Regions from separate parts of the Duganella sp. GW821-FHT07F09 genome, predicted to be linked through region 1. Evidence: predicted binding sites of a transcription regulator. Region 1 holds the regulator's gene; each other region holds the start of a gene.

Region 1 (2,199 bases):
AAAACCCCATTCTACCGCCACCTAAACGGGATAAATTATTTTCATCGAATCGAAAGGGGACAAAAGCGGACACAACAAGCGGACACAAAAAAGGGCGCCCTTGCGCCCTTTGTTGGATGGTGCCGGAGGCCGTTGTTATAGGGCGGCGGCAGCGGGTTCGTAGCTATCCGGGAGATGCTTGATCGCATCGTGGCCGTGCTGCTGAACTTTGGATTTGTATTTCATGACCTGCCGGTCAAGCTTGTCGACCAGGGTGTCGATCGCGGCGTACAGGTCTTGCGACAGGCTTTCCACGTACACGGTTTTACCCGACAGACGCAGATTGATTTCAGCCTTCTGGCGTTTGGATTTCTCTTTAAGGTTATCTACAGTCAGAATGACAGCAATATCAATAACTTGATCGAAGTGACGAGTGACACGTTCCAGTTTGTTCTGTACGTATTCGCGGATGGCCGCGGTCACTTCGAGATGATGTCCACTGATGGTCAGATTCATACACGCTCCTAAAGATAAATGTCGCTTACGGTCAGTGCCGCGCCCATTGCGGCCGGGCGCACAGTGACCAAGTAACTACAAAGACTTGCGGAGACTGACGGGAGGGATTTTCAACGCTTCGCGATATTTGGCAACAGTGCGTCGCGCAATCACCATGCCTTGTTCCCCCAGCATGTCCGCAATCTTACTGTCGGATAAAGGATTTTTAGGGTCTTCAGCTCCTGTCAATTGCACGATGAGTGCCCGTATCGCCGTCGAACTTGCTTCACCGCCCGCTTCGGTGGCGACATGGCTACCAAAGAAATATTTCAACTCAAACATGCCGTGCGGCGTCAGCATGTACTTTTGAGTCGTCACCCGAGAAATAGTGCTCTCGTGTAAACCCAGTGTATCAGCAATTTCGCGAAGCACAAGGGGCCGCATGGCAACGGCGCCGTGCGAGAAAAAGTTCTTTTGTCTTTCTACTATCGCTTGCGCCACGCGCAGGATGGTGTCGAAGCGCTGGCGCATATTCTTGATCAGCCACTTGGCCTCCTGCAGCTGGGCGCCCATCTGGCCCTCGCCTTTGCCCTGCTTGAGCAGGTTGGCGTACATGGCGTTGACCCGCAGGCGCGGCATGACGTCGTTGTTGAGGCTGACCTGCCAGCCGCTGCGCGACTTCTTGACGATCACGTCCGGCACCACGTAGTCCGACACGTCCGAGGCGAACGCCGACCCCGGATGCGGATTGCACAGACGGATGACGGCCTGCGCCTCGCGCAGGTCCTCGTCGTCGCACACCAGCGCTTTTTTCAGCTTGTTGAAGTCGCGCTGGGCGAACCACGTCAAATGGTTTTCGACGATGGTCAGCGCCATGCGCCGCGTCACCAGCGCGATGCCGGGCAGGCGCTTGATCTGCAGCGCCAGGCATTCGGAGGCGTTGCGCGCGCCCACGCCCATCGGGTCGAAGCTTTGCAGCATCGACAAGGCGGTGCGCAGTTCGTCGATGTCGACTTCCAGTTCCTCCGGCAGGCGCGCGTGGATCTCCTCCAGCGGCTCCTCCAGGTAGCCGTTCTCGTCGAGCGCGTCGATGATCAGCTCGACCAGCGCGCGGTCGCGCATCTCCAGCACCGTCACGCGCATCTGCTCCATCAGGTGCTCGCGCAGGGTGCAGTGGTTGGCCTCCAGTTGCGGACGCGCGTCCTCGTCGTCGGGAGCCTTGCTGCGGCCGGCGTCGCTCCAGTCGACATCGGCCTCGCTGCTGGTGCTTTCGGTATCGGCGGCCGGGCCGTCGTAGTTGTCGGCGTCGGCGGGCGCCGGCGCGTCCTGCTGGTTCGGCGGGCCTTCGGACGGGGCCTCGCCGGACGGCGCCTGCTGGCTGATGGCGCCGTCGGACAGCAGCCGCAGCGAACGGTCGAGCGGGTCGTCCAGGCGCTCGAGCAAAGGGTTATCGGTGAGCAGTTGCTCGAGCTCCTGGTGCAGCTCCAGCGTGGACAGCTGCAGCAGACGGATCGACTGCTGCAGCTGGGGTGTCAGCGCGAGGTGCTGCGACGTGCGCAGTTGCAATGACTGTTTCATGGGGCGCGATTACATTCTGAAGTGTTCACCCAGGTACACGCGGCGCACCGACTCGTCGGCGATGATGTCGTCCGGCCGGCCCGAAGCCAGCACCGAGCCCTGGTTGATGATATATGCGCGGTCGCAGATGCCCAGCGTCTCGCGCAC
Region 2 (2,199 bases), on a different contig from region 1:
CAGCGCGCCGAAGGTTTGCGACGAGTCCACTTTCAGGAACGGTACCGTGGTGGGGGTGGTGCCGTCCCACATCATCGTCGGCGTGAAGAACGAGGGCACGTTGGTGGTGCCGGTGACCTTGTCCTGGAAGATGGAGCCGGTGACGATGTCCAGGTAGGCCGGATCGACGTAGTCGATCATGAAGCGCGAATCGAACGAGCCGGTGCCGATCGCGCCGCTGGCGGTGAAGCTGGCGTCGTTGAACACCAGGTGGCCCGACAGGATGATGATGCCGTCGCCGTCGGTGTCGCCGGGCGAGGTGCCGCAGCCGGTCGAGGTCGAACCGGTGCCGTAGCAGCGCACGGTGCCGGCGCCGTTGCCGGGCACGGCGCGGCTGCTGCCGGGGCCGGCGGTGATCTGGTCGAAGTAGATGGCGATGTTTTGCACGCCGGCGCGCAGCGGATCGACGTCCATCGCGGCCGCCTGCGATGGCGGCAGCGTGAAGTGGGCGGTGGTCGGCGTCTGCGAATCGACCACTTGCTGGAAGCGCACCACCTTGCTGATCTCGAAGGTGGTGTTCAGGCCGCCCGGCGTGACGATGGCCGGGATGTTGCTGTTCGACATAGTGCCGATGACCATCTGCGAACGCAGCTCGGTCAGGTAGGGCGCGCCGGCGCCGGGGCCGACGGTGATGCCGGGGATGAAGCCGGTGGCCAGGCCGGTGTCGGTGACGTTGGTCCACAGGTCGGCGTAGGTGCTGTAGGCGCCGCTGCCGGTGACATCGAGGCCCACAGTGGGGCCGGCGCTGGCGGTGAGCGGCGCGGCCAGCGCGGTAGCGATCGTGGCGGCGGCCAGTGCGGGTTTGAGGATGTTCATGTGTGTGCTCCCTGGAGTTGACGGAACCCGGAAATCGGGATCGTATGACCTATAGAGCAAAACCCTTGCCAAGCAAGGCGAACCGTAAGGAATCAAGCACTTGCGCGCCGCCGCCACTACGTTTTTGCAACTATTGTAAAAAAAGCCGTCAATAAAAAAACGGACCGCGGGCATGGCGCCGGGTCCGTTGAAAAATAGCGGAAGCGCCCGCTGTCGTTGCAACAGCAAACCATGGATCAGCAAGGAGCGTTGATTTTACGGCGCTTGCTCAGTGCCAGCCCGGCCAGGCCCAGCCCGATGATGGCCACGGTGCCCGGCTCCGGCACGGCGGCGAAGGACTGCGAGGAGTCCACTTTCAGGAAGGGGACGGTGGTGGGCGTGGCGCCGTCCCACATCGAGGTCGGTGTAAAGAACGACGGCACGTTGGTGGTGCCGGTGAACTTGTCCAGGAACACCGAGCCGGTGACGATGTCCAGGTAGGCGGGGTCGACATAGTCGATGATGAAGCGGGTGTCGAACGAGCCGGTGCCGACGGCGCCGCTGGCGGTGAAGCTGGCGGTGTTGAAGACCAGGTGGCCCGACAGGATCATGACGCCGTCGCCGTCCGGGTCGGCGCCGCCGCCGCCGCAACCGTTGGCGGCGCCGCCGGTGACGCCGGTGCCATAGCAGCGCACCGTGTCGACGCCGTTGCCGGGCACGGCCTGGCTGGCGCCGCCGGGCGTGATCTGGTCGAAGAACACGGCGAAGTTTTGCACGCCGGCGCGGGTGGGATCGACGTCCATCGCCGCCGACTGGCTGGGCGCCAGCCCGAAGGTGGCGGTGGTGGCGTTTTGCGAGGTGACCAGTTCCTCGAAGCGCACGACCTTGGTCATCTCGAAGCTGGTGTTGAGGCCGGGCGGCGTGACGATGGCGCCGGTGTTGCTGTTGCTCATGGTGCCGATGACGGTCTGCGTGTGCAGTTCGGTGACATATGGCGCGATGCCGCCGGGACCGACGATGGCGCCCGGCACGAAGCCGGTGACCACGGCGGTGTCGGTGATGTTGGTCCACAGGTCGGCGTAGGTGGTGTAGGTGCCGGTGCCGGTGGGATCGAGGCCGACCACCGGGGCGGCGAGCGCGGCGAACGGTGTCGCCAGCGCGGCCGCGAGGATGGCGGCGGCGGGTTTGTAATAGTTCATAGCTGTTCCCCAAGAAATAGAAGACCCTGGAAATCAAGGTCGCTCCACCTCTTCAGCAAAACTCCTGCCAGCCTGGACGAAGCCTGTGGATTCAAGGGCTTGCGCCGCGCTGTGTGTTGCGGATCGAACAGTGCGTAAAAAATTCCGGCACTTGCTTGATCTGGTT
Region 3 (2,199 bases), on a different contig from region 1:
GGCCAACTTCTTCGACCGCATGTGGGTGGTGGTGCTGGCGCTGAGCGCCTTGATCATTCCGCTGTCGCGGATTATTCCGCCGCTGTATGTGTGGCGGATACGTTCGCGCGTCTACCGTTGGTACGGGCAGTTGCGCACGGTGGAGCAGCAGGTCGAGAGCGCGCCGGAGGAGACGCGGATGCAGGTGTACGAGGCGCAGCTCAAGCGGCTCGACGAGATCGAGGAGCTGGTCAACCAGATCTCGATTCCGCTGTCGTTCGCCGATGGCTTGTACGGCTTGCGCAGCCACATACAGTTCGTGCGCAAGCGGATACAGTTTTTGATGGGCGAGGGCGCGCCGGCGGCGACGCAGGCGGTGCCCGTTTAATCCAGTTACAAAGTTACGCGCCCGTCCACGGCAGGCCGGCCTTGCACCAGCCGCCGATGTTCCTGCGGTGACCGTGCTCGTCCTTGTCGCCCTCGAAGCCTTCCAGGATGTCGTAGCAGTGCTGGTAGCCGTGCTCGGTGGCCAGCTTGGCCGCACCACGCGAGCGCACGCCCGAGCGGCACAGGAACAACAACACCTGATCCTTGCGCGCCACCGAGTTCAATTGCTCGATGAATTCATGATTGGCGATGCCGCCCGGATAAATACTCCACTGTACCGCACCATGTTGGGCTTCCGGAATGGCCACCCGGCCGACCCAGTCGCGCTCGGCATTGGTGCGCACATCCACGATCTTGACGGCGTTGTCGGCGCCGATCAGCTCGTAGGCCTCCTGCGGCGTGACCGCGCCGGCATACGGCCAGTCCTTGCTGCGCCCACGGGCCACGGCCAGGATCTCGTCTATTTTGCTCATGGGATGTCCCTCCAAATAAGATTGAGTTTATTATAGGCGTCCTGTGCACGTCGGAGACAATGGCGCACCAAAGCCGTGCAATTTTCCACTGAAAATGAAAATTGCACGAAGATGGTGCGGTTTGGTAAGTTTGCACCAAGTTGGTGCCGCATTGATCCGGTGTAAATAGTGGCGTTTTGGTGCTCCGCCCCGTTTTAGTCACTTTTGTCGGCGAGTTCCAAGACGCTATGAACATATCGTTATGAGTTTCAGGCTGGCATAGATACTGCTTATAGAGAGCGCACCAGTTATACACATTCCTTTAGGAGATACGCATGGCAATGACAGCCGCAGAAGTCTTGAAAATGGTCCAGGAAAACGAAGTCAAATTCGTTGATTTCCGTTTCGCCGATACCCGTGGTAAAGAACAGCACGTCACCGTGCCCGTGTCGCACTTCGACATGGACAAGTTCGAATCGGGTCACGCATTCGACGGTTCCTCGATCGCCGGCTGGAAGGGCATTGAAGCATCGGACATGATTCTGCTGCCAGATCCAAACACCGCGAACATCGATCCGTTCATGGAAGAGACCACGCTGTTCATGCAGTGCGACGTTATCGAACCGTCGGACGGCAAGGGCTACGACCGCGACCCGCGCTCGATCGCCAAGCGCGCTGAAGCCTACCTGAAATCGTCGGGCATGGGCGACACCGCCTACTTCGGTCCGGAACCAGAATTCTTCATCTTCGACAGCGTGCGCTGGAAGATCGACATGTCGGGCTGCTTCGTCAAGATCGATTCCGACGAAGCATCGTGGACCACCGACAAGGAAATCGAAGGCGGCAACAGCGGCCATCGTCCTACCGTCAAGGGCGGCTACTTCCCGGTCCCACCGGTCGACAGCTTCCAGGACATGCGTTCGGAAATGTGCCTGATCCTCGAATCGCTGGGCATCCCGGTCGAAGTGCACCACCATGAAGTGGCCGGCGCCGGCCAGAACGAAATCGGCACCAAATTCTCGACCCTGGTCGAGCGCGCCGACTGGACCCAGAACCTGAAATATGTGGTCTGGAACGTGGCCCACAGCTACGGCAAAACCGCCACCTTCATGCCGAAACCTATCGTTGGCGACAACGGTTCGGGCATGCACGTGCACCAGTCGATCTGGAAAGACGGCGTCAACCTGTTCGCCGGCGACGGCTATGCCGGCCTGTCGGAAACCGCGCTGTATTACATCGGCGGCATCATCAAGCACGCCAAGGCGCTGAACGCGATCACCAACCCGGGCACCAACTCGTACAAGCGTCTGGTTCCGGGCTTCGAAGCGCCGGTGAAACTGGCCTACTCGGCCCGTAACCGTTCGGCTTCGATCCGTATTCC
Region 4 (2,199 bases), on a different contig from region 1:
TAGTTTTCTTCATCAATCTTCCCCTTAAAGAGCTTCGTGGCCGGTTTCACCGGTACGAATACGGATCACCTGTTCCAGGTTGTATACAAAGATCTTGCCGTCACCGATTTTGCCGGTGCGGGCAGCGCCTTCGATCGCTTCGATCGCCTGTTCGACGATCGCGTCGTCCACCGCCGCCTCGATCTTGGTCTTCGGCAGGAAATCGACCACATACTCGGCGCCGCGATACAGCTCGGTGTGGCCTTTCTGGCGGCCGAAGCCTTTCACTTCGGTCACGGTGATGCCTTGCACGTTGATCGCCGAGAGGGCCTCGCGGACCTCGTCGAGCTTGAACGGCTTGATAATGGCGGTAATCATTTTCATGCTGGCCTCGCTTAGAAGGTTTTGGAAATAGTAAGCACAGCCCCGGTTTTGCCGAGGTTTTTACCGCGTCCGACGTAGGTGTCCGTATTGGTAAAGACCGCCGCCAATGCCACCGTCGCCACGCCGAAATCTTTGGTGAAACCTACTTTGTAATCGCTGTAGCTGGACGCGCTGTTGTTCTTGACCTTCTGATGGCCGGCGTGCAGGTTCAGGATGTAGCCGTCGTACACGTCCTGGTTAAACTGGGCATCGACATAGCCGCTGTTCTTACTGTCGGCAAAGCCGAACAGATTGGTCGTCGAGTGCGAATACTTGATCGAGAATGGGCCCGTGCCCACTTGCGCGTACAACTCGAAGGTGTTGGCGCTCGGGGTCAGGCCGTTCGACGGGTAGATGTAATACAGGCCGCCGACGTCATAGGTGACGTCCTTGGCGATCTCGCCGCGCTTGCCGGCGTAGACATCGATTTCCACATCGGCGTCGCCGCCGCCGTCCGTGACCCACTTGATGGTCGAGGCCCAGGTGCCGACATACAAGCCGGTTGGATTGTTGACGTAATCCACGCCGCCTTGCAGCGCTGGATTCAAACGTGTTTGCGAGATGCCGCGATAGCGGTAGTCGCTGGTCACAGCAACGTTGTAGCTGATCTGGTTGTCCGGTGCCGGTTCGGCAGCGGCCGGGGCCGCAGGCGCGGGTTGCGCGTCCTGGGCCTGCGCCACGGAGGCGCCCATGGTGGCGAATGCGAAGGTCAATGCTGCGATCAGAGTCAGGTTCGTGCTTTTCATAATTTTGTCCTTGTAGTTATCGAACTTAGTCACAGATAGAGAATACGGTTACGGGTAAAATCCTTATGAGGCAAAGCAGTGAGCGGCATTCATTTACTTCTTTAGCAGAATGCGTGCCAGCTAATGTTGCTCGCTGGATAGCCGCTGTAGCATCCGCGACAACGTACGTACTCCGACGAAAGTGATAATTCGAAAGTGTCGAACGCAAGAGTCTTTGGTTTTGCACCACAATGAAGCATGAATGCACTTTTATGGTGCATACATAACCCCACCAGATCAAGGAATATTATGGATATGAACACTTTTTTTAACGACTTGCAAAACAAGATCAGCCAAGCCGTCCAAAACTCACCAGCAAAGGACATTGAGAAGAACGTCAAGTCCATGATGACGCAGGGATTCTCCAAACTGGACCTGGTGACGCGCGAGGAATTTGATGTTCAAACGCAAGTCTTAGCGAAAACCCGCGCGAAGTTGGAAACGCTGGAGACGCGTCTGGCGGAACTGGAAGCGAAGGCGGCGGCGCCTAAGAGCGATATCATCATTTAAGATGACCACCGATGCCGCCAAGTAAGTCATTAGCCCCGATGACGGGGCGAGGCGGCCCATGACAATGCCGGGTTACGAAGCCTGCGCAGTAGGACTGGCTCGCCATCCCGTCGGCGTTTCCCAGGCGCCCCGCCCCCATCGCGCGCGGCGCCGCGTTCCGGCGGTTCAGAACTTCACGTCAAGCTTGACGCTGAAGTAGCGGAACACATCGCGCGGCGGCACCCAGCTGTCGACCGTGATCAAGGGCGACGTGGCCGTCGGCCCGGCGCGGTAGGTCGGCCCGCTGGCGTTAGCGTTCGGAATGTAGAAGCGATCGAACAAATTATTGATACGGAAGCTGAGTTTGTACCGATCGCTCGGCGCCCGTACGCCAAAACCGAGATCGGCAATGGTGTAGCCGGCGTTGATCGCGCGCGGATCGTTGTTGATGTTGTTGCTGTACTCGCTCTGGTATCGCACATTGCCGTCGACGAAACCGCCCCACGTCATGCCCGGAAGCTTG

The links. The regulator sigma-54, encoded in region 1, starts transcription at its own class of promoters, with help from an activator protein. The targets are predictions, from matches to a motif close to TGGCANGNAANCTGCTTT.
Region 2: the regulator sigma-54 is predicted to act here: its motif matches at 909-926, upstream of AC07P1_RS18640 (PEP-CTERM sorting domain-containing protein).
Region 3: the regulator sigma-54 is predicted to act here: its motif matches at 1,094-1,111, upstream of glnA (type I glutamate--ammonia ligase).
Region 4: the regulator sigma-54 is predicted to act here: its motif matches at 1,250-1,267, upstream of AC07P1_RS24270 (TorF family putative porin).

Annotation. Positions count from the first base shown of each region.
Region 1 is NZ_JBWKQJ010000016.1:91,088-93,286, reverse strand. It holds gene hpf (ribosome hibernation-promoting factor, HPF/YfiA family) at 136-495, opposite strand; gene AC07P1_RS30475 (RNA polymerase factor sigma-54) at 571-2,052, opposite strand; gene lptB (LPS export ABC transporter ATP-binding protein) at 2,062-2,199, opposite strand, start outside.
Region 2 is NZ_JBWKQJ010000006.1:447,723-449,921, reverse strand. It holds gene AC07P1_RS18640 (PEP-CTERM sorting domain-containing protein) at 1-855, opposite strand, end outside; gene AC07P1_RS18635 (PEP-CTERM sorting domain-containing protein) at 1,092-2,033, opposite strand.
Region 3 is NZ_JBWKQJ010000004.1:178,556-180,754, forward strand. It holds gene AC07P1_RS12390 (TAXI family TRAP transporter solute-binding subunit) at 1-367, shown strand, start outside; gene AC07P1_RS12395 (rhodanese-like domain-containing protein) at 381-839, opposite strand; gene glnA (type I glutamate--ammonia ligase) at 1,154-2,199, shown strand, end outside.
Region 4 is NZ_JBWKQJ010000010.1:20,665-22,863, reverse strand. It holds gene AC07P1_RS24280 (ammonium transporter) at 1-13, opposite strand, end outside; gene AC07P1_RS24275 (P-II family nitrogen regulator) at 25-363, opposite strand; gene AC07P1_RS24270 (TorF family putative porin) at 375-1,148, opposite strand; gene AC07P1_RS24265 (accessory factor UbiK family protein) at 1,437-1,697, shown strand; gene AC07P1_RS24260 (TonB-dependent receptor) at 1,863-2,199, opposite strand, start outside.